3 regions of the Tistrella arctica genome follow, and region 1 is predicted to be linked to each of the others. Evidence: riboswitches for the same ligand, from Rfam matches in the RefSeq annotation. Region 1 holds a riboswitch; each other region holds the start of a gene.
What was found. Region 1 has a riboswitch for cobalamin ahead of WG924_RS14455 (energy-coupling factor ABC transporter permease). Riboswitches for the same ligand answer to the same signal wherever they lie in the genome.
Positions count from the first base shown of each region.

Region 2: linked by a shared signal. The riboswitch ahead of WG924_RS00435 (class I SAM-dependent methyltransferase) and the one ahead of WG924_RS14455 (energy-coupling factor ABC transporter permease) in region 1 are both predicted to bind cobalamin.
Region 3: linked by a shared signal. The riboswitch ahead of WG924_RS00055 (ribonucleoside-diphosphate reductase subunit alpha) and the one ahead of WG924_RS14455 (energy-coupling factor ABC transporter permease) in region 1 are both predicted to bind cobalamin.

Region 1 covers NZ_JBBKTV010000006.1:94,528-104,279, reverse strand. Annotated here, with positions in the region: partial or broken gene obgE (GTPase ObgE) at 1-607, opposite strand, end outside; gene rpmA (50S ribosomal protein L27) at 900-1,160, opposite strand; gene rplU (50S ribosomal protein L21) at 1,307-1,615, opposite strand; tRNA gene WG924_RS14485 (tRNA-Leu) at 1,999-2,083, shown strand; gene WG924_RS14480 (ribbon-helix-helix domain-containing protein) at 2,298-2,489, shown strand; gene WG924_RS14475 (LysE family translocator) at 2,510-3,139, opposite strand; gene WG924_RS14470 (AraC family transcriptional regulator) at 3,169-4,116, shown strand; gene WG924_RS14465 (NAD(P)-dependent oxidoreductase) at 4,105-4,995, opposite strand; gene WG924_RS14460 (methyltransferase) at 5,123-6,892, shown strand; cobalamin riboswitch at 7,278-7,545, shown strand; gene WG924_RS14455 (energy-coupling factor ABC transporter permease) at 7,656-8,348, shown strand; gene WG924_RS14450 (energy-coupling factor ABC transporter substrate-binding protein) at 8,345-8,695, shown strand; gene cbiQ (cobalt ECF transporter T component CbiQ) at 8,682-9,428, shown strand; gene WG924_RS14440 (energy-coupling factor ABC transporter ATP-binding protein) at 9,428-9,752, shown strand, end outside.
Region 2 covers NZ_JBBKTV010000001.1:92,172-101,923, forward strand. Annotated here, with positions in the region: gene WG924_RS00405 (DUF1800 domain-containing protein) at 1-506, shown strand, start outside; gene WG924_RS00410 (DUF1501 domain-containing protein) at 528-1,709, shown strand; partial or broken gene WG924_RS00415 (transposase) at 1,813-1,975, opposite strand; gene cimA (citramalate synthase) at 2,315-3,955, shown strand; partial or broken gene WG924_RS00425 (RNA methyltransferase) at 3,963-4,727, shown strand; gene pncA (bifunctional nicotinamidase/pyrazinamidase) at 4,923-5,564, shown strand; cobalamin riboswitch at 5,668-5,894, shown strand; gene WG924_RS00435 (class I SAM-dependent methyltransferase) at 5,988-6,836, shown strand; gene WG924_RS00440 (TonB-dependent receptor) at 6,896-9,064, shown strand; gene WG924_RS00445 (ABC transporter substrate-binding protein) at 9,087-9,752, shown strand, end outside.
Region 3 covers NZ_JBBKTV010000001.1:7,834-17,585, reverse strand. Annotated here, with positions in the region: gene WG924_RS00085 (calcium-binding protein) at 1-770, shown strand, start outside; gene WG924_RS00080 (VOC family protein) at 787-1,209, opposite strand; gene WG924_RS00075 (TetR/AcrR family transcriptional regulator) at 1,393-2,040, shown strand; gene WG924_RS00070 (alpha/beta hydrolase) at 2,032-2,886, opposite strand; gene WG924_RS00065 (thiolase family protein) at 3,036-4,211, shown strand; gene WG924_RS00060 (ribonucleotide-diphosphate reductase subunit beta) at 4,145-5,341, opposite strand; gene WG924_RS00055 (ribonucleoside-diphosphate reductase subunit alpha) at 5,332-7,254, opposite strand; cobalamin riboswitch at 7,389-7,615, opposite strand; gene WG924_RS00050 (AMP-binding protein) at 7,659-9,452, opposite strand; gene WG924_RS00045 (crotonase/enoyl-CoA hydratase family protein) at 9,547-9,752, opposite strand, start outside.

The sequences.
Region 1 (9,752 bases):
CCCGCACCACGCCCAGATTGGGATGCAGGGTGGTGAAGGGATAATCGGCGATCTTGGGGCGGGCGGCGGTCACCCCGGCCAGGAAGGTCGACTTGCCGGCATTGGGCAGGCCGACCAGACCGGCATCGGCGATGATCTTCAGCCGCAGCCACAGCCAGCGTTCCGGGGCCTCGGTGCCCGGATTGGCCCGGCGCGGCGCCTGGGTGATCGAGGATTTGAACCGGGCATTGCCGAAACCGCCGCTGCCGCCATCGGCCAGCAGCACCCGCATGCCGGGCTCGGTCAGGTCGATCAGCATCCGCTCGCCACGCTCGTCCCAGATCTGGGTGCCGACCGGCAACTGGATCACGACATCCTCGCCGCGCGCGCCATGGCGGTTGCGACCCATGCCGTGGGTGCCGCGACGGGCCTTGAAATGCTGCTGATAGCGGAAATCGATCAGCGTGTTCAGGTTGTCGACCGCAACCGCGATCACCCGGCCGCCATTGCCGCCGTCGCCGCCATCGGGACCACCGAACTCGATATACTTCTCGCGCCGGAAACTGACGCAGCCATTGCCGCCATCGCCGCCGCGGATATAGATCTTGGCCTGATCGAGGAACTTCACGGGGGCGCGACTTTCTATGGCGTCAGTGCGGAAGGCTGGCCGGCCGGGACGGGCCGGGGTTGCCGAAAGATCTGGGGGTGACAGGGCTGGGTATGAAGGGGGCGGTCATGGAAAGCCGCCGGTGTCGACGACCGACATGGGATGGGGCGATGGTATCGCAACACGAACAGAGGGGGATGGCCGGGCCATCCCCCTCGTCTCGCAGGCCCGGTGCCATCCACACCCCGCTCCGGCGGGCCGGATCAGGCGTCGAATGGCGCGGGCATGTCTCGCGTCGGGCGGCTGGCCTGGATCAGGCCTGCGCCGGCTCGACGTGAATGATGGTGCGGTCGTCGCGGCCACGCGTGAACGACACGGTGCCCTCGATCAGCGCGAACAGGGTGTGGTCGCGGCCCATGCCGACATTGCGGCCGGGATACCACTTGGTACCGCGCTGACGGATCAGGATGTTGCCGGGGATGACGGCTTCGCCGCCGAACTTCTTGACGCCCAGGCGCCGGCCGGCACTGTCGCGACCGTTGCGGGAGCTGCCGCCTGCCTTTTTATGTGCCATCTCGGAGACCTCCGTGATGCCCGGGACCGGTCATCAATGCCGGTCGCGCGGGTGTCGGTTGACGCTGATATCCGGGCGGTCAGGCCCGGACGCGGCCTTGGTCGATGCGGCGGCGACGCGGATGCGCCGGCGGGCCGCGCCGGTCCTCAGGCCGAAATTGCGGTGACGCGGATCTTCGTCAGGCTCTGACGATGACCGTTCAGGCGGCGATAGCCCTTGCGGCGCGTCTTCTTGAAGATCAGCACCCGGCGGGTGCGGACCAGATCAACGACCTCGGCCGTGACCTTGGCGCCGGCAACGATCGGAGCACCGATCTTCACGCCATCGGCGTCGCCGACCATCAGCGGCTCGAACTCGATCGTGCCGCCAGGCTCGATGCCGAGCGTCTCGACGGCGATGATGTCGTTCTCCGCGACCTTGTACTGCTTGCCGCCCGTCTTGATGACCGCGAACATGATCGATCTTCCCGATAGTCGTCGTCGCGCCGGCCGGCCGGGAGCCGCAGAGCGCGGCCCGCTCAAGCCCATGGCCCACGCGGAACAGTTGGAGTGGTTGCACCCGCCAGAGCCCCGGCTCCGACCAGCCCGCCCTGGGGCGGATCGGTCCGTGGTGCGGACGAAAGCGACCGGGTCGGCGCCGACTTGAAATCGCCGCCGCTGCCCGGGACCACGCGACTATATTGGCCGCGCGTGCTTTGTCAACAGCGACGGGCAGATAACCGCCATCGCGGATGGTGACATCGCCCGCCACCATGCTCGGCTGTTGCATTGCCGCAGCACTTGGCTATTCTCTAGCGCGCGGATGCCGGAACACCGGTATCATGCGGCATCGGACGTGGGCGAGAGTGGCGGAATCGGTAGACGCAGTCGACTCAAAATCGACCGCCGAAAGGCTTGGGGGTTCGAGTCCCCCCTCTCGCACCAGACCGCCCGAGGGCACGGCCCGTCAACGGGCTTGCCTCACCAGATGTCGGCGACCGGCGATGCCGCAGGGCGGTCGATGGCCCCGGGCCGAACATCCTTCGTTCATGATCGCCAAGCACGACTGGTCGTTCTGATGGCCCTTAAACTTGGGGCATGGCCATCATCAGACAGTCTTGGTCATCGACCACAACCTTCGCCCCTGAGATCAAGAAGGATGACGATGGCTCTCGGCCGCTATGACAATGCCGGCGACGATGTCCATGATCTGATCCGCCGCGACGGTATCGCACAGATCCAGCGCCTGATTGACGAGGGGCTGGCGAGCGGTATCGGTACCCGCACGATGGCGGATGTGTTGGACGAGGCGCGCCGTCAGGCCGGCGGATCGGATCGCGGCAGCCTTTAGTTTGCCCCCGCCCGGATAGTTTAGCCCCCACCGGGCCACAGCATCATCACCATCGACGCCACCAGCAGGGCGGCCAGGATCAGGTTCACGATCCGCGACACCAGCGGCTGGCGGAGCAGGCGGGCGAAGCCGGCGCCGGCGAGTGCCCAGGTGACGTGGCTGAGCGTGATCAACACCACCATGATGGCGACGCGGGCGACCATGTCGGCCATGGGGGCGGTGGATGGCGGGGTGGCGCCGCCGAACAGGGCGCCGATCGCCAGCCATGCCTTGGGATTGGTGGTGGCGAGGATCAGGCCGCTGACGATGCCCGGCGGCGTGGCCCCGGCGCTGGCGGCGCGCGGCGGTGGTGCCGTGGCGATGCGGAGCGCGAGATAGAGGATATAGGCCGCCGACAGCACGGCGAAGCCGGCGGCCAGCGTGGGATGGCCGGTCAGCAGCGAGGCCAGCCCCGCCGCCACCGCCAGCATCACCGCGATGGTGCCCGCGGCGCTGCCGGTCAGGAACGCCCATGTCCGCCGGAGGCCGAAGGCGCTGGCGACCGCGGTCATCGCGATGGTGGTGGGGCCGGGGCTGACGGTGACGGCGAAGCCGGCAAGCGCGAATCCTGCCAGATCGAGACCCGCCATATCGAAGGGCAGATGCTGCATCGTCGAAAATCCTGTAACGTTCCAGGGTCATGCAGACCCCGACATGCCGAGACGGCCCGCCAGATGGTTCAGCGCCCCCGTCGCCGCGTCTCGCCGGTGCGCCGCGTCTCGCCGATGCGCCGCGCGCGGCCGGCGTCGAGACCGGGCGGCTGCGCGCGGGCGTGACCTTGCGCATCGGCCAGGGCAGTGCCGGCATCGAGCGGCTGGAGGCGGGGTTCGACGGCCCGGCCTTCGCGCCGCATCGCCACGACACTTATGCGATCGGCATCACCACCCGCGGCGTGCAGTCGTTCCGCTATCGCGGCGTGCGGCGGCTGTGCCTGCCGGGCGAGACCCATATCCTGCACCCGGACGAGCTTCACGACGGCGCCGCCGCCACCGATGACGGGTTCGGCTATCGGATCGTCTATATCGATCCGGCGCTGGTGCAGCAGGCGCTGGGCGGACGGGCATTGCCGTTCGTGGCCGATCCGGTGGTTGCGGCCGCCGGCCGCGACCCGGCCCTCGATCAATGGCTTGCCGATCTCGATGGACCGATCGACGAGGCGGCGCGCGTGGATCTGGCGGTGACGATCGCCGGCCTGCTGGACAGGCATGCCGGCGGGCCGCCGCGCCGGCCGGTGCCGCTGGCCCTGGCCCGGATGATGGCGGTGCGCGAGATGATCGCCGCCGATCCCGCCATCCGCCACCCGGTCGCGGCCTTCGAGCATGTGGCCGGGCTGGATCGCTGGACGATCGCGCGCCAGTTCCGCCAGGCCTTCGGCACCAGCCCGAGCCGGTTCCGGACGCTGCGCCAGATCGATATCGCCCGGCGGCTGATCAGCGGCGGCCTGCCGCTGGCCGAGGCGGCACTTGAGGCGGGTTTCGCCGATCAGAGCCACATGTCGCGGCTGTTCAAGGGCAGTATTGGCCTGACGCCTGCACGCTGGGCGGCGGCGCAGGCCCTGCCCCGGGCCAGGGCGGCGTCATCCGGCTGACACCGCGCCGGTCCGGGCCTCTATGGCCTTCACCACCGCCGCCATGTCGAGCCCGCCATGACCAAGGGCCAGGGTTTCCGAGAACAGGGCGTGGCAGACATCGAGCAATGGCGAGGCGATGCCGGCCTCGCGGGCCGCCGCCGCGATCAACTGGTTGTTCTTCAGCACGTCGACGATCCCGGCCTGAACGGTGAAATCGGCGGCCAGCAGCTTGGCGGCCTTCATCCGCGACACCGCACTCGCCATCGGCCCGGCATCGAGCACCGCCACGAAGCGTTCAAGATCCAGGTCATGGCGTTGCGCGAAGTGAAAAGCCTCGGTCAGGCCGGTGACCATGGTGATCAGGAACACGTTCACCGCCAGCTTCATCAGCAGGCCCGACGGCACCGCGCCGCAATCGACCACCCGCGCGCACATCGGCGCCAGCAGCGGCCGCACGATCCCGGCCGGCCCCGGATCGCCCGCCAGCATCGCGACCAGTTGCCCGGCCTCGGCCGGCAGGCGCGAGCCCGAGACCGGCGCCTCGACATAATCACCGCCGGCGGCGCGGATATCATCACCCAGCGCGCGGGAATAACCGGGGGCTGTGGTGCCCATGTGAACGATGATGCGGCCACGGACATTGGCGGCGAGGCCGGGCGTGCCGCGACCCAGTACGGCATCCATCGACGCCCCGTCCATCATCATCAGGAACACGACATGGGCACGTCTGAACACCTGCGCCGGGGTGGCCGCCACCTCGGCGCCGGCATCGGCCAGGGCCTGGGCGCGTGAACTGGTGCGGTTCCACACGATCAGCCCTATGCCGGCCCGCGCCAGGTTCAGCGCCATCGGCTGCCCCATCACCCCCAAACCGATGAACCCGGTCGGTGTCGTCATCTCGGATCTCCTGTTGCCTGGATATGACCGCGATGCGGAGTCTGATCCGCCGGAGGTGACTTTAAGGATCGGGCCAAACCGCGTATTGAAGGCTTGTGCAGGTGGTGTGGGGCAACGGAGGTGGCGGATGGGGGATGATCGAGCGCGGTACCGGGTTCTGACCGACGCCGTGCGGCGTGATCCGGCGGATCGTGACGCCCATCTCGCGCTGGCCCGCCATCACATGGCATTCGGGCGCGCGGATCTGGCGATGGCCTCGTTGCTGACCGTGCGCCGGCTGGCGCCGGACCATCCGAAGGTGGGTGATATGATCGCCCATTGCCTTGGCCGTCTTCGCCTGCCGCCGCCAGTACAGCTGTATGACGAGATTCTGGCCCGGCTGACGGCGGGCGACATCGACGACATGCGGATCGCGGCGGTCGCGGGCCGGATGCTGGCGCGCCGGCATGGGCTGGGCCCTGAGACCGTGCCCGCCGCCACGCCCGATGATGCGACCTGTTCGGCGCTCGCGGCCGATCCGCTGTTCCGGCGCTTTCTCGATCGCTGTGCAAATGTCCATCCGGTGATCGAGCGGGCGATGGTCCGGCTGCGACGCCGCTGTTGCCTGAATGACGGGCTGACGGCCGATGATCAGGGGGAAAACCAGCGCGAGCCGCTGCCGCTGGAGGCGCGCATCAGCCTTGCGGCCGGCCTGCTGAATTCAGACTATGCCGCCGCCTGGACGGATGATGAACAGGTGGCGCTCGACGCCAGAATCGCCAGGGTCGATGCCCGCGCGGCGGAACTTGGCGACGTGGCGCTGACCGATGATCTGGTCGCGATCGCCATGTATCGGATGCCGCCGATGGCGGCGATGGCCGAACTGGCCACCCGGCCGGCCCTGCCCGATCCGGCGCGGCGCCGCTTTCTGGCGGTGTTTCATGACGAGCCGATGGCGATCGCCGCCCAGCGGATTCCGGCCCTGCGTCCGGTCACCGATCCGCTGTCGCTGCGGGTGCGCGCGCAATACGAGTCCTGGCCCTATCCGCGCTGGCGCGGCCTGCGCCCTATCCGTCGGCGACGGCTGGCCGAGGTGCTGGCGCGCACCCTTGGAACGCCTGTCACAGGAACACCCACGCATGCCGCGATCGCAGCGCTTCCCGACGATCCGGATATCCTGATCGCGGGCGGCGGCACCGGCCGGCACACGATCCACACCGCCCGGCGCTATCAGCACCGCTCCGTCACCGCCATCGATCTGAGCGCCGCCAGCCTGGCCTATGCGGCCCACAAGGCCGGGCTGCATGGCTGCGACGACGTGGCGATGCTGCGGGCGGACCTGTTCGATCTGACGAGCGAACGCCTGGAAGCGGCGGGGCGGCCCGGGCGGTTTCATCTGATCGAGGCGGTGGGCGTGCTGCACCACACCGCCGACCCGCTGGCGGCGTGGCGACGGCTGCGCGATCTGCTGCATCCGGGCGGCTGGATGAAGATCGGGCTCTACAGCGCCACGGCCCGGCGCGATCTGCTGGCGGCGCGGCTGTGGCTGGCGCGTCATGGCTGGCGCGGCGACGCGGCCTCGATGCGGCGCTTCCGGCGCGATCTGCTCGACGGCCGGCTCGATCCCGCTCTGGCGCATCTGGTGACCTGTGGTGATTTCTATAACCTCAACCATCTGCGTGACCTGCTGTTTCACGAGCAGGAGGTGCTGTTCACGGTGTCGATGATCGCGGCGCATCTCGATGCGCTTGGGTTGAGTTTCGCTGGGCTTTCCCTGCCGGAAAGTGATGTCATGCCCCGCTATCGGGCAATGTTTCCCAATGATCCGGCGGGTGCCAACCTGGAAAACTGGGCCGCCTTCGAAAGGCGGAACCCCAAAACATTCATCGAAATGTATCATATCTGGTGCCACGATTGAATCTTTGCTGGACCCACGATGGCCGGATTTTCGATTGAAATGTAGCCGCCTTGCCGGAAGAATGATGGCGTCACGATACTTATTTGGAGCGGCTATGATGACACACGGCAATCACCACATCTCCGGCAGCAACGATCTGTGGCAGGAGCCGTCCTGTGGGGGGCAGGTGTCTAAGACGCGTCGGCATTGGTCGGCACCTCGATTGACGGCGATGCTCGTCGCGACCACGGCAGCTAACTTCAACGGCGGTGGGAGCGACGGCACCTTCTTCTCCTGACCTGAGGCACCCGATGGGCCGGAATGATCTGTGACAGGCGGTGCTGCCGCTATCCGCCAGTGACAGATCACGCCCCTTCGCCCGCTTGACACACAGCGCAACCACAGATCACAATCCGGTCACGAAGGTCTGCCATGCCGGCGCTCAGAAGGGCGCTGCCAGGGCGGTGAAAAGGGAACATGGAAGCGGGCGGTCGCCCGCGAAGCCATGGCTGCCCCCGCAACTGTAAGCGGAGAGTCTGTCGCCCTGCTATACCACTGGGCAAGACTGGCCACTGGGATACCGGCCACCGGGGACTCCGGGTCGGGACACTGGGAAGGCCGGCGACGGATGATGACCCGCGAGCCAGGAGACCTGCCTTCGCGTCTGACAGGGCCACTCTTCGAACGGGGCGTTCGGATGGGGGCGGGATATATCGGCGGATCGCCGGTCATCTCCGAAGGCCTTGCCGTGTGAAGAGGCTCGATCAGGCTTCGGAGGATCGGCATGCATATTATGGAAGGCTATCTGCCCGCGACGCACGCCGTGGGCTGGGGCCTGGTTTCAGCACCCTTTGTCATTGCCGGCGCGCGCCGCATCGTGAAGCTCGTGCGCGACAAGCCCGAGGTCAAGCTGCTGCTGGCCGCATCGGGCGCCTATGTCTTCGTGTTGTCGGCACTGAAACTGCCATCCGTGACCGGCAGTTGCTCGCACCCCACCGGCACCGGGCTCGCCTCCGCCCTGTTCGGCCCCACCGTCACCACGGTGCTGGGCGCGATCGTGCTGTTGTTCCAGGCGCTGCTGCTGGCCCATGGCGGGCTGACCACGCTTGGCGCCAACATCTTCTCGATGGCGATCGTCGGGCCTTTCGTGGCCTGGGGTATCTTTCGGGGCATGACCGGCGCCGGACTGAGTGCTGCCCTCGCGATCTTCTTCGCGGCGACGCTGGGTGACCTTGCGACCTATGTCACCACCTCGCTGCAACTGGCGATCGCCTTCCCCGATCCGGCGGGCGGGGTGGCCGGTGCCGCCTCGAAATTCCTCGGCATCTTCGCGATCACCCAGATCCCGCTGGCGATCAGCGAGGGGCTGCTGACCGCGGTGGTGTTCAATATGTTGAGCCGTTACAGCCGTGGCGAGCTGCTGAGCCTGAACGTGCTGCGCGGCCGCGCCGCCGCCGCTGGAAAGGTCGCATCATGATCAAGCGCAATCTGGCGATGCTGGCCGCCGTGGCGGCACTGGCGATCGCACCGCTGCTGATCCACCCGCCCGGCACGGTGGAATTCGCCGGCGCCGATGGCGAGGCCGAGGCGATGATCACCGAGATCCATCCCGATTATCAGCCCTGGGCAAGCCCGTTGTGGGAGCCGCCGAGCGGCGAGATCGAAAGCCTGCTGTTCGCGCTTCAGGCCGCGATCGGCGCCGGGCTGCTGGGCTATTATTTCGGGCTGCGGCGCGGGCGGCGCGATGCGGCGGAAGATGGCGCGACCGGGGCTGTCACGCCCGTCGTCGATGCGCCGCTGCGGAGCGGCAATGCGCGCCATTGACCGCAGCGCCCATACCAATCGCTGGCGGCACTGGCCGGCGGCGGAAAAGCTGGTTGTCTGCGCCGGGTTGATGCTGGTGTCGCTGCTGGCCGCCGGCTGGGCCGGGCAGGTGATCATCCTGGCCGGTCTGGTGGTGGCGCTGCTGGCAGGGGCACGGGTGCGGCCGGGCGATCTGGCGCGGGCGGCGATGGTTCCGGTCGGGTTCATCGCCACCTCGACGCTGGCGCAGATGGTGACGCTGGATCTTTCGACCGGCTGGCCGGTCTTCGGCATCGCCGGCCCGGAGGCGCGGCTTCAGGCGCTGTTCGTCGGGCAGCGGAGCCTGACCTGCGTGACGGCATTGCTGGCGCTGGCGCTGACCACGCCTTTGACCAGCATCCTGCAATTGTTTCAACGCCGCGGGCTGGCCGGCGACATCGGCGATATCGCGCTGATGATGTTCCGGATCATCTGGCTGGTGCTCGATTGTCTGGAAGCCGGCCAGCGTGCCCAGGCCGCCCGGCTGGGGCATGAGGGCGCGCGTCGGATGATCCGCTCCAACGGCCGCTTGCTCGCCAGCCTGCTGCCGCGGGTGCTGGACCGCGCCCAGCGGATGAACACCGGGCTTGGCGTGCGCGGCTATGACGGCACGCTGCGCTTCGTCTCGGTCGAGGCGGCGGCGTCGGCGCCGCGCATCGCGGGCCTGTGCAGCGGCCTGGTGGTGCTGGCTCTGGGGCTGGCGCAACTCGGATGATGATTGTGACGCCCACGCATGACCAGACCGTGCCCGGCTTGAAGGCTGTCGGGCTGGAGGTCACCTATCCCGGCCGCACGCGGGCGCTGGACCGGGTGGATCTGGCGATCGCGCCAGCCCGGAAGCTGGCGATCCTGGGTGCCAATGGCGCGGGCAAATCCACCCTGCTGCTCACCCTGGCCGGCGGGTTGAAGCCGCAGGCGGGCAGCGTGTGGCTGGATGGGGCCGAGGTGGTTCACAGCCGCCAGGGGCTGGCGCGGCTGCGCCGCCGGGTCGGGCTGGTGTTGCAGGATCCCGACGACCAGCTATTCGCGGCAACCGTGG
Region 2 (9,752 bases), on a different contig from region 1:
TGACGCACTTCGTGTCGGATATCCCACCTGATGACCTGGTCAATGCCCTTGAACAGCGGTTTATCGATACGGATGGCGATCTGAGAGCCGTTACACAGGCGCTTATCGAGCATCCCGGATCCTGGGTACCACAGCGTACCAAAGCTCTTCCCCCTGAAGACTGGGCGGTTGCGCTCGCTCGACTGATTGGTGTTGACGGCGAAACGGCGGCGCCTGGTCTTCAGGTTGCAATCACTCAGCTTGGCCAAAAGATCTATGGAGCCCGCTCCCCTCAGGGCTGGCCGGAAGCCGCGTCTGCATGGCTCACCCCTGAGACGGTCATCGCGCGGGCCGCATGGGGACGGAAGATCGCATCCGATCTGCCTGCGGATACTGACGTGCGCGTGCTGATAGCACTGTGGGGCATGAATGAGAATGAAGAGGCAGGGCGAGCAATAGCCGGTGCGCCGTCGCAGGCAGATGCAATTGCGCTCTTGGCGGCGTCGCCGCAATTTAGTTTTCGCTGACCAGTTATCTGGGACAGAACGATGTTCGAGACGAATCGAAGAGCATTTCTTTCCGGCATTGCAGCAATGGCCTCTCTACCGTTGACTGCACGGCTAACATTCGCGGCGCGCGGTCCAGAACCCGAGCGGCGATTCGTATTGATTATATTGCGTGGCGCTGCTGACGGACTGGGTATTATTCCACCTGTGGGTGATCCAGATTATGCCACGATGCGTGACGCCCTAGCATTTGACCCAAAGCGCCTGACTGCCCTTGATGACCGATTCTCCATGAATCCGGCACTAGCAAGCCTCGAGCCGTGGTATCGGGCCAAGGAACTCTTATTTGTGCATGCTGTTGCGTCGCAGTATCGAGAGCGCTCTCATTTTGATGCTCAGGCTGTTCTGGAATCCGGGCGTGACGATCCAAAGCGCGTCAGTGATGGCTGGCTGGCTCGCACGCTGAATGCGATGGAAGGCGGACCACGCTCACTGGCAATTGGCGGTGGTGTTCCCGCAGTTTTGTCCGGCGGCAAAAATGTCATGACGTGGTCGCCTGGGCGGACCCGTGTTCCTGATCAGAATCTTCTAGAGCGCCTTGCCATGATCTATGATCACGACAGCAGATTGTCTGCATTTGGCCCCGACATCCGACGGTCTGCAGGTCTTATTGACGGAGCCATGAGTTCGCAGCGTGGGGCCTCTTCTGTAACGCAACGCGCATTCGGTACAGCGGGACAGCTTCTGATGGCAGATGGCGGACCGACGATTGCAGTCATATCAACCGATGGTTGGGATACTCACCACGGCCAGGGTCTTGAAAGCGGGCGGCTTTCGCAGGCGGTCCTGGCCCTGTGCGATGGCCTACTGGCACTGCGTGGCCAGTTGTCAGATAATATCTGGGCGGGCACGACCATCCTCGTGGTCAGTGAATTCGGTCGGACGGTAGCAATGAACGGCAGTGCCGGTACAGACCATGGCACAGGCGGGCTTGCGATGCTGGCCGGAGGAACGGTGGCTGGTGGCCGTGTTGTTTCCGATTGGCCGGGGTTATCGTTGACGGCTCTGTACGAAAAACGTGACCTTGCTCCGACGACTGATACACGGGCTCTAATGAAGGCTGTTCTCCGCGAACAACTGGGAGTGCCGGACAGGGTGATTAGCGAGGTGGCATTTCCGGGCAGCGAAAAGGTCAAAGCTGTCGACGGGCTTTTCCGAAGCTGAGAGGCGTCTTTGTTCGATGGCTCGACGTCAATTTGCGTCGTTATATTCGTAGCCGTTCCTATAGATCGCGCGCTCTCTCCACGGTTGGTACTAGCTGCTTAGTCCTGGCCTCCGGCACCTCCAATCCGCCATATCTGGCTTTCCACTTGTAGAAGGTCGCGCTCCAAATTCCATGACGGCGGCACACATCCGCCGTCGACTCGCCGGCCTCCCTGCTCCTTCAGGATGCCGATGATCTGCTCTTCGCTGAACCGGCTGCGTTTCATGCCGTCCGTCTTCTTCCTGAGACGATTCCTATCTCAAATTGAGTATAGTCGCGGGGAACAGGCCAACGCATAGGTATGCGGTGGCTCCACTGGCTATTTGCATGTCCACCAACTTGGCTGCGTTCCAATTTGCGGGTGTGGATGGCCCTCAGCCGATGGCTGGCCTACCACGCCCCGCACCGCCGTCGACGACAGATGGCTAAAGGCATTGCGGGAGAAATGTGCCGGAGAACGCCACCCTTGTGCACGGAATACTCCCTTTCTGTTTAGCGTCGGCGCGACCGGAATGGTATTCCTATCCGCAACAAACTGGTCAGCGGCGACGGAGATCACACAGGAATGTCCGGTGAGCGCATCTATCTGTATGACAGCACTCTGCGCGACGGCGCGCAGACCCGTGGCGTCGATTTCACGGCAGCCGACAAGGCGGGTATTGCGCGCGAACTGGACAAGCTGGGCATCGATTATATCGAAGGCGGCTGGCCGGGTGCGAACCAGACCGATGATGCGTTCTTCGCCGATCTGCCGCGGCTGACCCGGGCGCGGTTTTCAGCCTTCGGGATGACCCGGCGTTTCGGCCGGTCGGCCGAGAACGATCCCGGGCTCGCCGCGGTGCTGGGCGCCGATGTGCCGGCCGCCTGTCTGGTCGGCAAGAGCTGGGATTTCCAGGTCACCGTGGCGCTGGGCGTGGAGTTGGACGAAAACCTGCGGATGATCGGCGACAGCATCGGCCATGCGGCGCGGGTGAAGTCCGAGGCGATGTTCGATGCCGAGCATTTCTTCGACGGCTATAAGGCCAATCCCGATTATGCGTTGGCGGCGATCGGGGCGGCCTATGCCGCCGGCGCGCGCTGGGTGGTGCTGTGCGACACCAATGGCGGCACGCTGCCCCACGAGATCGACGAGATCGTCCGCCATGTCACGACCCTGATCCCCGGTGACCGCCTGGGCATTCACTGCCACAACGACACCGGCAATGCGGTGGCCAACAGTCTGGCGGCGGTGCGCGCCGGGGTGCGGCAGATCCAGGGCACGCTGAACGGGCTGGGGGAGCGCTGCGGCAATGCCGATCTGGTGACCCTGCTGCCGACCCTGATGCTGAAGATGGGCTATACCACCGGCCTCGACGAGGCGGGCTTGACCCATCTGACGACCGTCAGCCGCGCCTTCGACGAGCGGATGAACCGCGCGCCGAATATCCATGCACCCTATGTTGGTGCGGCGGCCTTTGCCCATAAGGGCGGGTTGCATGCCAGCGCCGTGCTGAAGGATCCGCGCGCCTATGAGCATGTGGTGCCGGAACAGGTGGGCAACCGGCGCCATGTGCTGGTATCGGACCAGTCGGGCCGGGCCAATCTTCTGGTGCGGCTGGCCGAGATCGGCATCGAGGTCGCGGCCGATGACCGGCGCCTGCCGGGGCTGCTGGAGCAGGTGAAGGCCAATGAGCATGTCGGCTATGCCTATGACGGCGCCGAGGCCAGCCTGGAGCTGCTGGCCCGCCGGGCGCTGGGCGAGGTGCCGGAATATTTCCGCCTGCAATCCTTCCGGGTGATCGACGAACGCCGCTACAATGCCCGTGGCGAGCTGGTGACCCTGTCTGAAGCCACGATCAAGATCACCGTGGGCGGCGTGCCGATCATGGCGGTGGCCGAGGGCAACGGCCCGGTCAACGCGCTGGATACGGCGCTGCGCCGGGCGATCGCCCAGACCTATCAGGGGGTGCGCGATGTCCGGCTGGTGGACTACAAGGTGCGGATCATGTCGGCGCCCGACGGCACCGGCACCGATGCGGTCACCCGGGTGGTGATCGAAAGCGCCGATACCGCCGGCCATCACTGGTCGACGGTGGGCGTGTCGGCCAATGTGGTCAATGCGTCCTATGAGGCACTGGCCGATGGCATCACCTATCGGCTGTTTCAGGCCGGCGTGTCGGTGCCGGCGGCGGCCGATGCCGCGGCGGCCCTGGATATGGGAGCCTGAGCGACCGATGACCGACCAGTCCGAGCAGCGGCCGGCCAAGGCCGCTGCGACCCGTGGCCTCGACGGGCTTGGCGGCGTTCAGCCGGCCGTGATCCTTGTGAACACCCAGATCGGTGACAATATCGGCTCGGCCGCCCGGTCGATGCTGAATTTCGGCCTGACCGATCTGCGCCTGGTGGCGCCGCGCTGTCCCTGGCCCAATGACCGTGCCACTGTGCTGGCGTCTGGCGCCGACGTGGTGCTTGAACGGGCGCGGGTGTTCGAGACCGTCGCCGATGCCGTGGCCGATCTGGATTTTCTGGTGGCGTCGACCGCCCGCCCGCGCGACATGGTGAAGCCGGTGGCGACGCCTGCGGCGGCGGCGGCGCGGATGCGCGGCCATGCCGAAGCCGGCGGCCGGATCGGCATCCTGTTCGGGCCCGAGCGCACCGGGCTTGAGAATGAAGACATCGCCCTTGCCGATCTGATCCTGACCGTGCCGCTGAACCCGGCCTTCGCCTCGCTCAATCTGGCGCAGGCGGTGGCGCTGTTCTCGTATGAGTGGTTCACCACCCGCGACGAGACCGTGCCGGTGCAGATGGAGATGGGCCGCTATGGCCGGGCCTCGAAGAAAGAGGTGGCCTCGTTCTTCGATCATCTGGCGCAGGCGCTGGACTGGTCGGGTGTGATCCGGAACCCTGAGATGCGGCCGACCATGCTGCGCAACGTCCAGGCCATGTTTCAGCGCGCCGATCTGACCGGGCAGGAGGTTCGCTCGATGCGCGGCTTCCTGCACGGATTGATGATCCGCGGTGCGCGCGAGGGCGAACTGGCCGATTTCCCGTCCTATCGGCGCCGGCGCGCGGCGCTGGACCGGGCCGATGCGGCGGCTGCCGCAGCGGCGGCCGGCATCGTTCCGCCAAAGGCGCCCGGCCGCGCCCGCGGCCCCGATCGCCGCCAGGCTGCCGCCGATGCCGCCGCCGGGCGGATCACCATCGGCGGCCATGACGCGCTGCTGGTGGTGGACCTGCAATATGATTTCATGCCCGGCGGCGCGCTGGCGGTGGCCGATGGCGACGCGGTGGTGCCGCTGGTCAACCGGTTGGGACGGTTGTTCGCCGAGGTGGTGCTGACCCAGGACTGGCACCCGGCGGGCCATACCTCGTTCGCCAGCAGCCATGCGGGTCATGCACCCTTCCAGACCATGGATCTGGACTATGGCGCCCAGGTGCTGTGGCCCGACCATTGCGTGCAGGGCAGCCGTGGCGCCGATCTGCATGACGGGCTGGATCTGCCGCAGGCGCGGCTGGTGATCCGCAAGGGCGACGATCCGGCGGTCGACAGCTATTCGGCCTTTCTTGCCGCCGACCGCACCAGTCCGACCGGGCTTGAGGGCTATCTGCGCAGCCGCCGCATCACCCGTGTGTTCATCTGCGGGCTTGCCACCGATTTCTGCGTGGCCTGGACCGCCCTCGACGCCCGCGCCGCCGGTTTCGAGGCGGTGGTGGTCGAGGATGCCTGCCGGGCCATCGACAATGACGGATCGCTCGACCGGGCACGCCAGCAGATGCAGGCGGCCGGTGTGCGGCTGGTCGGCAGCACCGAACTGACGGCCGCCGCCCCCGGCTGAACGGCACCTGCCATGTCCGGCTGTTTTCGCGTTGCAATTCTTGTAATGTTATAACATAACATATTCCGAACGCCGAGATGCTTGACCGGTCATGAACCGCGCCTGTAGTCTCGGCTCAGACGGTTCCCTTCGGGGATCAAAAGGGAACGGGGTGCGTGCGTGTGTCTGGCTGTGCCAGCGCCTGCGCCATGCCCCGGCTGTCCCCGCAACTGTAGACGGCGAGCCGGCCGTCCACTCGCCACTGGCGCGGCATTCGATGATGCGGCCGGGAAGGCGACGGTCCGGTGAAGACCCGTGAGCCAGGAGACCTGCCGTCTATCGTGGTCACGCGCGTGCCTGCCGGTCGGGGTGTACCGGTGGCGATGGCCGGCCCTCGTGCCGACTGTCCTGCTTGCGGTGATGTGCCACGCATCGTGAGGCATCATGCTGCCCGGACTGTCTCTGCCGGCGAAATCCGGCCCTGCCGGCGACACGTCGTCGCCATCTCATCCCGTATCGTCTGTGCCGATCCCGGCGCCCTGGGGCGATGCCGATGCGTCCTTCTTCGCCGGACATCTGGACCGGTCCGATTATGCCCGCAATCTGGGCGAGTCCTTGCGGGCGCTGATCGGCGGGCGGGCCCGGTCGCTGATCGATATCGGCGCCGGGTCGGGCGTGCTCGGCCTTGGCCTGATCGCGCGCGGCGGCCACTGGACCGCATTCGAGCCCAATGCCCATATGCGCGGCCGGCTGGCGGCGGTGGCGGCCGGCCGGGCCGATCTCACCCTGGATATCCGCGCCGATGGCTGGCAGGCGCTCGATGCCGCCCCCATGGCCGACCCGGCCGATCTGGTGCTCTGCGCCAATATTCCGGGGCCGATCGGCGCGGCGCGGGCGCTTTATGCCCGCACCCGTGGCCGTGGCCGCAGCCTGGCCTGGATCGTGCCGGCGCAGGCGGGGCCGCGAAGCTGGTGCCTGTCGGGGTTTCTGCCTGATGATCTGCATGGCGAGGACACGACCCCCGGCCACAGCCTGTGCCTGGACGAATTGGGACCAGACCAGGCCCCCGATCTGGTGCATCTGGTCGACTGGCGTTTCCGTGCCCGGTTTGCCGATCGCGCCGTCGCCCGCGACCACATGATCGACCGGCTGGCACGGCGCCATGGGCGGGTTTCCAACGATCTGGCGCACCGCCTGGACCAGCATCTCGACCACGCTCTGATGCCGGCCGATGACGGCGGCGTCATTGCCGAGGCGCCGAAGGTGAGCGCCATCCTGCTCTGGCATGGCTGAGCCTGACCCCTCGCGTGCTGCTCTTCACCACAAGATCAGGAAAACCGGACATCACCACCATGCGCACCCGTTTCTCTGGCCGGCGCCGGCCGTCGGCGTTGTCCGCCCTCTGCACCCTGCTGGCTGCACCGGCACCGCTTCTTCTGTCTCCGGCGCCGGCGCTGGCCGATGACATCGCGGCCGCGGAACTCGACCGGATGGTCATCACTGCCCAGGGCCGGCCGGAGCCCCGGGCACGGGCCTCGGGCACCGTGCAGGTGATCGATACCGAGACCATCCGCCGGTCCTCGGCCCGCTCGGTGACCGATCTGCTGGCCGAGAATGCCGTGGGCTTCTTCAGCGACTGGAGCCCCGGCCAGACCTCGTTCAACATCCGCGGCGGCGCCACCGACGGCCAGGGCCGCGACTGGCGCAGTCAGGTGACCGTGCTGATGAACGGCCGTCGCGCCGGCACCGCCAATCTGTCGAAGCTGTCGCCCGATGATCTGGACCGGATCGAGATCATCCGGGGCCCGGCCTCGGTGATCTATGGCGCCCAGGCGATCGGCGGCGTGGTCAATCTGATCACCCGCTCAGGCGCGACCGAAGAGGCCGGCAGCGAGATCACCGCGCGCGCCGGCTCGTTCGGTCTGGCCCGCGGCCATGCCGCCACCGCCGGCGCCAGCGGCGGTATCGATCATTATGTCGGGCTGAGCGGCGGCGTGCAGGATGATTACGACACGCCCGAAGGCACGCTCGACAACACCGGCTGGCGGCGTGGCGGCGGGCTGGGCGCCTTCGGCTTCCAGAACGAGCGGCTGGGGCGCCTGGACCTGACGCTGCGCACCGATGGTGTCTATGATGCCGGTTTCCGGGGCTCGCAATGGGACACCAACAACACCGATGACCGGCGCAATGCCTCGATCGATCTGGGCTGGGACCGGGAATTCGGCGCCGGGATCGGTGTTGCCGCGCAAGCCTATGTGGTGCGCGACGTCGACAGCTTTCATTGGGGGTCCGAACGTCAGCGCAGCGGCGCCGACGGCTTCTCGTCCGACGACAACCGCCGGCAACTGGATGTGATGGGGCTGAAGCTGGCGCCGCGTCTGGCGGTCGACGACGACACCGATCTGATCTTCGGCATCGATGCCGAAACCGCGAAACTGCGCAGCGACCGTGTCCGGCAATCGATGACCGGCGGGACGACCGCCCAGGTGCCGCCCTATGACATCAACGAGGATACCGACAGCCTCGGTGTCTATGGCGAGGCCGTGCACCGGGCGTTCGACGACGCCCTGACCCTGCGTGGCGGGGCGCGCTGGAGCTATGGCCGGGTGTCGACCCGCGCGACCCCGAACCAGCCGCTGCTGGTCGAGCGGACCGAAAGCTGGGACGACGTGACCTGGAGCATCGGTGCCGCCTGGGCCGCGTGGCCGACCGTGACGCTGCGGGCGGGCGTGGCGACCGGCTTCCGCGCGCCCACCGGCACCGAGCTTGCCTCGGATTTCACCGCGGTCGGTGGTGGCCGCACCTTCGGCAACCCCGATCTCGACCCCGAACGCAGCCTGCAATTCGAGCTGGGCGCCGCCCATGCCGACGGGCCGCTATTCGTGGACGCGGCCCTGTTCCAGAACACCATCACCGACCGCATCACCACGGTGACCACCGGCACCGATCAGCGGACTTATGCCAATGCCGGCGGCGATGCCATCATCCGCGGGCTGGAACTTCAGGCCCGCTATGACCTTGCCCGCCTGATGGGCTGGCGGGACTGGGCGCTGGCCGTTCAGGGGTCAGGGGTGTGGAATGTCGAGATGCGCGACGAGGGCGCCGATCCGGCGTTGACCGGCCCCGACCGCACCCGGCTGCAACGGATGCATGAAACCCAGGCGGCGCTGGGGGTGAGCTTCGGCGCGCGCGGCATCTGGTCGATGACGACGACGGCTGTCGTCCGGGGCCCGCTCTATTACGACACCGAGGAGTCGCTGGTGGCCGGTGCCGAGCCCGACAGCCGGTATGTGCATCGCAAGGGATCGAGCTGGCTGATGAACCTGCGCGGCGACTGGTATGTCACCGATGCCCTGACCGTGTTCGGCGGCATCGACAATCTGTGGGATGTGAACGACCATCCGCTGTTCATCGCCACCGACAGCGTGCCCTATCGGGGTGATCCGGTGTCGTCCAATGGCGGCCTGGGCAACAGTCAGGCCGGGCGGAGTGCCTATGTCGGCGCGACCTGGCGGTTCTGACCGCGGCCGGTGGCGCCGGCAGGTGGCTGTGCTGCTGGCGCTGACCGCGCTGGCGGTCTCCGCCATGCCGGCCACTGGCGCGGCGGCCGCCCAGAGTGAATGGCCGCGCGTGGTCACCGACGCGCTGGGGCGCGCGGTGGTGATCCCGGCGGCGCCCCGGCGGATCGTCGCCATCTTCTCAAGCAATGTCGAGATGCTGGCCGCGATCGGTGCCGGCCCCGAGATCGTGGCGATCGAGGCCTGGACCCGCTATCCGCCCGAGATTGTGGCGCGGGCCGGGCGGGTCGGTGGTCGGCTGGGGTTTTCGGTGGAGGCGATCGCCCGGATGGATGCCGATCTGGTGGTGATGACCCCGGCACGACAGGCGGCGGCCGGCATGGTCGATCCGCTGGGTCGGATCGGCGTTCCGGCGCTGGTGCTGACCCATCGGCGCCTCGACGACATCCTTGGCAATATCCGCCTGCTGGGCCGCGCCACCGGCCATGAGGCGGATGGCGATGCCGTGGCGGCGGCGATGGCGGCGCGGATCGATCATCTGCGCCGCTGTCTGGCTGGCCGGCCGCCGGTGCGGGTGTATCTTGAAACCGGCAGCGACGATCGCGGTGCGGCGTTCACCCTGCGCGACGACACCTATACCGGCGACATCCTGCGCGCCGCCGGCGGCGTCAGTGTTTTTGCCGGTCGGGAC
Region 3 (9,752 bases), on a different contig from region 1:
ACATTCATGGCGGTGACGGCAACGACCGGCTGTACACGGGAACCGGCAACGACGTCATCGAGGGTGGCAACGGCAATGACGACCTCGATGGCGGCAGCGGCAATGACATCTTCCGAGTCCAGGGCGATTTCGGCATCGATACCATCCAGGGTGGCAGCGGTCAGGACAGCTTGCAGATTGTCGCAGCCGCCGGCACAAGCCGGCTGATGCTCAACACCGCCGCATCGGTCGAACAACTCGCCTTCGCCGACCAGGATCTGATCGGTACCGATGGCAATGATCTGTTCGATCTGAGCGGTGTTGCGACGATCACCGGTGGGCGGACGATCTGGCTGAACGCCGGCACCGACGTCTTCATCGGCAGCCGGGATGCGGATGATGTCCATGGCGGCACAGGTGATGACGCGCTCAAGGGTGGCACGGGTGCCGACATCCTGAATGGCGGCTCCGGCAGCGATCGGTTCATCTATCAGGCGATAGCCGACAGCACTCTGGCTGCCGGCGGCCGTGATCGCATCGATGGCTTTTCGCGTGTCGACGGTGACCGCATCGACCTCTCATTGATCGATGCCGACACCGGTCTTGCCGGTCACCAGCGTTTGACCTTTGTTGGTGCCGGCGGATATTCCAGCCACACGGGCGAGGTCCGCATTGCCGCCATCAGCACCGGCCTGATGATCTACGCCGATGTGAATGGCGACAATCGTACCGATATGAGCATCCTCGTAACCGGGATCTCAACTCTTCAGGCCGGCGACTTCATTTTGTGAGCGCAACGGCCCGTGCTCAGCATACCCCGGCACCATAGGCCGCATCATATTCCGCCGCATGCGGAATGACCTTGATCATGTCGATCAGGGTTCCAGCCGGGTCGCGCAGGATGAAATGACGCTGGCCGAAAGCCTCGTCGCGGATCGGCAGCAGGATTGCCACATCCGGCAGCGCCTGAAGCCTGGACCACTCGGCATCGACGTCCTCAACCTCGATATTGACCAGCACGCCACCCACCGGCCGGCCATATCCGGCGGGGACGGTCTGGTGGCTGTGATCCAGCACCGCGATATTCACCCCCGGATCGGTGCTGTGGCTGAGATGCACATACCAGTCGGCCTGGAACACCACGTGAAATCCCAGATGGGTCTGCCAGAAGGCAGCCGTCTCGGCCACGCGATCGGTCATGATCACCGGATAGCAGCTCTCGATCTTCATGATGCGTCTTGTCCCCCGGATGGCGGTGGTTTGCAGGGCCACATCCTCATTAAATATACAGGCAGCCTGTTTGTAAATATGTGGATTGCGGACACCAGCCGTCGGGCTTAGCGTGACAGTGCACGGAATGGGCAGCGGGCCGTTGAGCCGCGCGGGATCGGGGCCAGGCGAGGACACGGAGACATGACCGAATACGGCGATGATAGCGACGAGGATGGCGCTGCCGGCACGCGGCCGAGGCGCAGTAATCAGCAGCGGTCGGCCGATACCCGGCAGGCGCTGATCGGCGCCGCGCGCGCGCTGTTTGCCGTTCATGGCTATGCCGCCACCGGCACGCCCGAAATTCTGGCCCGCGCCGGCGTCAGCCGCGGCGCGCTGTATCACCAGTTCACCGACAAGGCGGCGCTGTTTCAGGCCGTGCTGGAAGATGCGCAGGCCGATATCGTGGCCGCGATCGACCGGGCAGCCCATGCCGCCCCCGATGCCCTGCACGCGCTGCGGGCCGGATCGCGCGCCTTCGTCACCACCGCGACCCGGCCCGACATCCGCCAGATCGTGCTGATCGACGGGCCGGCGGTGCTGGGTTGGAAAACCTGGCGCAAGGTCGATGCCGCCCACGGGCTGGGCACCCTGATTCTGGGACTGAATGCCCTGGCCGACGAGGGCCGGTTGCGCCCGGGCCTGTCGGTGCAGGCCCTGGCGCTGATGCTGTCGGGCGCCTTGAACGAAGCCGCCCTCGGCCTTGCCGCCGCCGATGGTGGCGTCACCGGGCCGGCTGTGACCATGGCGATCGATGCCCTGATCGATGGCATCGTGCTCCCGTCACTCTGATCCGGCGACAAAATCCACGGCAGCCGTGATCACCGCGGGTTCGGCCAGGATGCGGCCATGGCCCAACCCGTCATGTTCGATCATCCGCGCGCCAGCCCAGGCGGCGGCAGAGGCGCGCCCGGCCTCGATCGGCACCACGCGGTCATCGGTGGAATGGAAGAACAGAGCCGGCTGACGAAGCTCGCGCGCCTGGCGCAGCAGGTTCATGGCATGAAGCTCGGTGCCAAGAGCCAGCAATTCGGCCTCGAACACCGCCCATTCCATCGCATCATAGCCGAAGCGTGCCGCCACGGCCCGGGCCTCGTCGAGATAGCGGACCGGCGACGACACCAGCGCCACCCGTGCGACATCCGCACCGTCCAGCAATGCCACGGCGGTGGCGGCACAGCCGATCGAATGGGCGATGATGCCCTGCACCGGCCCGGCATGACGCGCCGCATGGGCCACTGTCGCCGCCACCGCCACCGCCAATTGCGGAATGGTCGCGGTGCTGCCACCCGATCCGCCATGGGCCGGCAGATCGGGGGCGAAAACCGTGTAGCCTTTGGCCCGCAACGGTGCCACGAAGCCCGCCATATCGGCGTGGCTGCCTTCCCAGCCATGGACCAGCACCGCGCTCGATCCGGTGGCCGCCGCGCCATCGGCCGGTGCCCATTGGCGGATCAGCATGCCGGTGCCCGCCACATCGATCTCGGTCAGGCTGTCGGGCATCGGCATCTGCCGCGCCGGACGTGCCCGGCGGCGGTCCGGGGTGATGAGCGCGTGCGCCAACTGGCGCGGGGTCGGGCGCCGGGCCGGCGTCGCGGAGGCATTGGGGTCTGCCAGGGTTGCGGGCTGGGTGGACATCGGCACGGGCGCCTCTTCTGATGGTCATTGACGTTATATATGATATTGATCATATAATCGGCCATGGCAACCACAAATGACGCATGCCGATGCGGCACCGCCCCTTCCTTGACGCCCCCCTCCCCTGACGCAAAGGACAGGTCTTCCCCATGACCAGCACCGTCATCGCCGGCTATGTCCGCACGCCGTTTCACTTTGCCCGCAAGGGGGCCCTGGCCGGGACCCGGCCGGATGATCTGGCCGCAACCGCCATCCGGGCGCTGATCGACCGCGCGCGGCTCGATCCGGCGCTGATCGAGGATGTGATCATGGGCTGCGCCTATCCTGAAGCCGAGCAGGGCGCCAACATCGCCCGCCTCGCCCTGCTGCTGGCCGGCCTGCCGCAATCGATCGGCGGCATGACCGTGAACCGGTTCTGCGGATCGTCGATGTCGGCCGTCCATATCGCCCATGGCCAGATCGCGACCGGTGCCGGCGAAGCCTTTATCTGCGCCGGGGTGGAATCGATGAGCCGCGTGCCCCAGGGCGGCTTCAATCACAGCCCCAATCCGCGCTTCCGCAGCCCGGCTCGGCCTGATACCAGCCTGCCCGATGCCGATCTGATGATCGACGCCCATATCACCATGGGTGAGACGGCGGAGAATGTCGCGGCGCAGTATCGTGTTCCCCGCGCCGAGCAGGAGAAGCTGGCGCTCGCCTCGCAACGGAAGGCCGCCGCCGCCCGCGCCGAAGGCCGGCTGGCCGACGAGATCGTGCCGGTGGCCACGCCTGATGGCGTGGTCGTCGACAGCGATGGCTGCCTCAGACCTCAGACGACGCTGGAGGCTCTGGCCGGATTGAAGCCTGCCTTCCGGCCCGACGGCACCGTCACCGCCGGCACCGCGTCGCCGCTGACCGACGGTGCCGCCGCCGTGCTGGTGACGTCGGAAGCCTTCGCCATCCGCCACAGCCTGCCGATCCTGGCGCGGGTGCGCGCCACCGCCATTGTCGGCTGCCCGCCGGAAATCATGGGCATCGGGCCGGTGCCGGCCACACGCAAGGCACTTGCCCGCGCGGGCCTGACCATCGCCGATATCGACGTGGTCGAAATCAACGAGGCCTTCGGCAGTCAGGCGCTGGCCTGCATCCGCGCGCTTGAGATCCCCGAGGCGATCGTGAACATCGATGGCGGCGCCATCGCCATCGGCCATCCGCTGGGCGCCACCGGCGCCCGCATCACCGGCAAGGCCGCGCAACTGCTGAAGCGCACCGGCGGTCGCTATGCCCTCGCCACCCAGTGCATCGGCGGCGGCCAGGGCATCGCGACCATTCTTGAAGCCGTCTGATCAGGCGCGTTCAGCGTCAGGTTGCCGAGCGGTGTTCTGCGGTCGAACTGCGCCCAGACACCGGCCGTGCCATCCCAGTCGCCCCGGCTGGCGGCCTTGGAATATTCGGTCGCGCGCTGCTCGAAGAAATTGGCGTGCTCAACGCCGTTCAGGATTTCGACCAGCCAGGGCAACGGATGCGGCACCAGCGGTCGTGCGCCATCCTCGACGTCGGAATAACAGCCATGAACCGGCCGCAGGCCAAGCTGGGTCAGCCGCCAGTCCGCGATATAGCGGATATAGGCTTTGATATCGGCCGGCGTCATGCCGCCCACCGGCCCCAGTTCGAAGGCCAGATCGATGAACCGGTCTTCCAGCGACACCATGGTGCGGGCCACGTCGGTGATGTCGTCGCGCACCGATGCGGTCACGGCGCCGGTCTCGCGATGCCATTCATGAAACAGGCGGATGATGCCGGCGCAATGCAGGCTTTCATCGCGCACCGACCAGCTCACGATCTGGCCCATGCCGTTCATCTTGTTGTGGCGGGGAAAATTCAGCAGCATCGCGAAGCTGGCGAACAGGGCCATGCCTTCGGTGAAGGCGCCGAACATCGCCAGCGTCCGCGCCACATCCGCAACCGTGCCGGTGCCGAAGCTGTGCATGTAATCGGCCTTGGCGCGCATGTCGCCATAGCCGCGGAAGGCCTCGAACTCGGCCTGGGGCATGCCCAAGGTCTTCAACAGCAGGGCATAGGCGTCGATATGCACGGTTTCCATGTTCGAGAACGCCGCCATCATCATCTGGATCTCTAGCGGCTGGAACAGCGGGATATAGCGTTTCAGATAGTTGTCGCCGACCTCGATATCCGACTGGGTGAAGAAGCGGAAGATCTGGGTGAGCAACTGGCGTTCGGCATCGCTGACCCGGTCGGAATGCCAATCCTTGATATCCCCGCCAAGCGGCACTTCCTCCCCCATCCAATGGGTTTGCTGCTGGCGCTTCCAGAAGCCATAGGCCCAAGGGTAGCGGTCGACGTCATAGCTGCCGGTCGTGGTCAGCAACCCGACACGGCCGGTACCGACCAGGGTCATCGGATCGAGGTTGCCCGCGATGAGACCGACATCCGCCGCCGTCATCCTCACTGACATGCAAGGCATTCCTCATAATCGGTCGGCGTGGCGGATGCCGCAGAGCTCGGTGCCGTGTCCGGCCCCGTATTCACCAAGGTGTCGGTGTCACCCGCGAAGCCCGCACGCTGCAACGACCGCGACCGGCAGTAATACAGGCTCTTCACCCCCCGCTCCCAGGCGGTCCAGTGCAGCATATGCAGATCCCATTTATCGATATCGGCCGGCAGATACAGGTTCAGTGACTGGCTCTGGCAGATGAATGGCGCGCGATCGGCGGCGAAATCGATGATCCAGCGCTGGTCGATCTCGAAGGCGGTGCGGAACACGGCCTTTTCATCGGCGGTCAGCGCGGCCAGATGCTGCACCGATCCTTCATGGCCAAGGATGGACTGCCAGACCGCCGGCCTATCCAGCCCCTTGGCGACCAGCAGCCGGACAAGATGCGGGTTGCGTACCGATATCGCGCCCGACAGGGTCTTGTGGGTGTAGATATTGGCCGGGATCGGCTCGATGCAGGCGCTGGTGCCACCACAGATGATGCTGATGGATGCCGTGGGCGCGATGGCGAGCTTGTGGCTGAACCGCGCCTGCGTGCCGGCTTCCGCCGCATCGGGACAGGGGCCGCGCTCACCGGCCAGAAACACCGATGCCCGGTCGGCCTCCCGCCGCAGCTTGCGGAAGATGGCGAGATTCCACGCCTTGGCCATGGCGCTTTCGAACGGGATACCCCGCGCCTGAAGAAAGGCGTGAAAGCCCATCACGCCCAGCCCGACCGAGCGTTCGCGCATCGCCGAATAGCGCGCCCGGGCCATGCTGTCGGGCGCGGTCTCGATGAAGCTGGTCAGCACATTGTCGAGGAAGCGCATCACATCCTCGATAAAGCCCGGCGCCTCGTTCCACGCATCCCAGGTCTCGATGTTCAACGAGGCAAGACAGCAGACCGCGGTGCGCTCCTGGTCGTGATGGTCAAGGCCGGTGGGCAGGGTGATCTCGCTGCACAGGTTCGAGGTCGACACGCCCAGCCCCAGCATCCGCTGGTGGCGCGGCAGCGCCCGGTTGACGGTATCGATGAACAACAGATAGGGCTCGCCGGTCTGAAGCCGGGTTTCAAGAATGCGCTGCCACAGCCGGCGGGCATCCACCCGCCGGATCTCGCTGCCGTCACGGGGGCTGCGCAGCGCGACGTCATCCCCGGCCTTCACTGCCGCCATGAAGTCGTCGGTGATATTGACCCCATGATGCAGGTTCAGGCCCTTGCGATTGAAATCGCCCGACGCCTTGCGGATCTCCAGGAATTCCTCGATCTCGGGATGATGAATGTCCAGATAGACCGCCGCCGATCCGCGGCGCAGCGACCCTTGCGAAATCGCCAGGGTCAGGCCGTCCATGACATGAATGAACGGAATGATGCCCGAAGTCTCGCCACAGCCCTTCACGGTTTCGCCGATCGACCGGACCTGACCCCAATAGGTGCCGATGCCGCCGCCATTCGAGGCCAGCGCCACATTCTCGTTCCAGGTCCGGACGATACCGTCCAGGCTGTCGGGCACGGCGTTCAGGAAGCACGAAATCGGCAAGCCCCGCGCGGTGCCGCCATTGGACAGGATGGGTGTCGCCGGCATGAACCACAGCCGTGACATCGCATCATAGATCCGCTGGGCATGGCCGATATCGTCGCCATAGGCACAGGCAACCCGCGCGAACAGATCCTGATACCGTTCCCCCGGCATCAGATAGCGGTCGCGCAAGGTCGCCTTGCCGAAATCGGTCAACAGGGCATCGCGGCCATGATCGATGACAAGGTCCGAGGCGCGTGGCGCCGGTGCCAGCGGGGCCGGCAGCGGCGCATGCCGTATCCGGCCGGCCCCGACCGGCGCGGTAACGGGAACCAGATGACCATGACGGTCGAAATCGAAGGCCGGCGATGACATGGTGCTCACCCATCTGCCCTGGCGGACCGGTTCCGGGTGAACGCAGGGCGATGAAGGCCCCTGCGACGGTCCGGAACACCCGGACAAAGGCATGACCTGCCGCCTGCGCCCGCCGGGACTCCCCGCCCAGGGACGTTTCAACAGGTTCGCGGCAGGTCTCCTGGCTCGCGGGTCGCCGCTGCCACACAGGCCTTCCCGGCATGTTGCCATGCCAGTGACACCAGATCGTGTGGCCGCTCGCCGCCTACAGTTGCGGGGACAGCTTCGGCCTTGGCGGGCGCAATTGTAACGCCCGCCGCACCGAATTCCCTCTTAGCCCCATATATAGTGGATACAGGGAACCGAGAACGCTGCATCTTGTACAGATCCCCGGCCCGTCGTCAAGCCTGCCATCCGGCCTGCGCTTATCCGGCAAGGCCGAGGCCCAGCCGGGCCAGCACGGCCTCGATCGCCCGCCATCGGTCGGGCGTCACCTCGCCGCCGATCGTGATGCGCTTTGCCGCCGGATCCTCGCAAGCGACCACCAGCCCGTCGCCGGTGTCGCCGAGGGCCGCCCGCACCCGATGTTCGGCCGCAAGCTGACGCAGGCGGAAGCGTGCGATCTTGCCAAGCGGGGTCAAGGGCAGGTCGGGCAGCACGAAGACATGGCGCGGCCGCGCCGGCGGCTCGGCGATGTGCGCGGCCATGAAGGCCGCGATGTCGTCTTCGGTGCAGGTCATGCCGGCGCGCGGCATCACATACAGCACCGGCAGTTCTCCGGCATAATCGTCGGGCATGGCAACCGCCGCCGCCTGGGCGACCGCCGGATGGGCATGCGCGACCTCCTCGATCGCCACGGGATCGATATTGTGGCCACTGCGGATGATCACGTCCTTGGCCCGGCCGATGATCCGGAGCTCGCCCGAAGGCAGCACCTCGCCCAGATCACCCGATCGCAGCCAGCCATCCTGCGGACGATCGACGGTACCGGCAGCGGTGCGATAGCCCTGAAAGACATGTGGACCCGACACCAGAACCTCGCCGCGCGCACCGGGGAGACAGGCCGCGTCGACCGCGCCCAGCGCCACGCGTGCCAGCGGCACCGGCGGGCCCACGGCATGATCGTGAAACCGGCCGTCAGCCGGCTGGACCGACACGATCCCGCCGGTCTCGGTCATGCCATAAAGCTGACAGACCGGGCGGGCCGCGATCTTTTCCACCCGTGCCGCCAGTTCGGGCGCCAGCGGCGAACCGCCGGTCAGGATGGCCCGCAGCCGGTCGAGGCGCGCGGATCCGCGCGGGCTGTCGGCGATGGCTGCCAGAATGGTCGGCACACTGCCGATCATGCTGGTGGCGGTCTCGTCGACGATCTGCCAGAATCGCCCGACCACCGCCGGGTTGCGCAAGGCGGTGGCGGTTGGAAAAATCACCGTGGCGCCTTGCGACAGCGCCGCCAGCAGCACATCCACCGCGCCGCCGACATGAAACAGCGGCAGGCCGGTGAGCACGCGATCCTCGGCGGCCATGCCACTGCCGGCCGCCGCCATCAGCGTCGCCGCTGCCAGATTGCGGGCCGACAACTGCGCCAGCCGCGGCGCACCGGTCGTGCCACCGGTGTGAATGAAGGCCGCCACCCGGTCGGGATCATCCGGATCGACCGCCCCATCCGCACCGGTACCCCCGTCCGCACCGGTACCAACGAAGTCGGCCCAGGTAACAGCCCCCGGCCTGGCGGCGCCCATCGGCACCTCGACCACCGTGGTCACCATCGGCACCGACGCCACCGCCGCCATTACCCGGGCATGCACATCCAGCGCCGGATGCGGCCCCATGGTCACCACCACCCGAACCCGCGCCAGGGTCATCTGGGCCGTCAGTGCCTCGGCCGACAGCAGCAGGTTCATCGGAAAGGCGATACCGGCCGCCGTGGCGGCGATCAGCGCCGTCACGGCCTGCGGCACGAAAGGCAGCAGGATGGCGATACCGTCCTCCGGCCCGACGCCCGCGGCGCGCAAGGCCGCGGTCATCTGCCGGATCTCGCGGACCAGGGCCGCATAGCTGGTCGTGATCGGGGGCGATCCGGCGGCATCCGGCAGATAATCCAGCGCCGGGTGATCCGGACGCTCTGCCGCGATCTGTGCCAGCAGATCATATGGTGTGGGTGTCGCGTCGAGGCGCGCGCGCAGCGCCGCCTCACGCCCGTCTGTGCCGGTCGGCATGGGCCGTATCTCCCTCCCTTTGGGGACGTGTATTCGTTTTATTATTCTTGTCGTTGGCGCCCGTTATCCGGCCGGGCGCCGGCCGTGCGCGGCCTCAGCCGTCGCCGTGGCCGCCCATCTCGCGGATCAGGGCCCGCGCCTCGTCGCCCTCGGGGATCGGCCGGCCGCTATCGCGCCAGGCAACCGCCGCCTTGAAGCCCTCGGCCTGGGCATAGCGGCGGAACCACAGGCCTTCGGGGTTGTGGCGGGTGATGCCGTCGAACACCGTCGCCATCATCTGCGACTGTTCCAGGCCCTGGG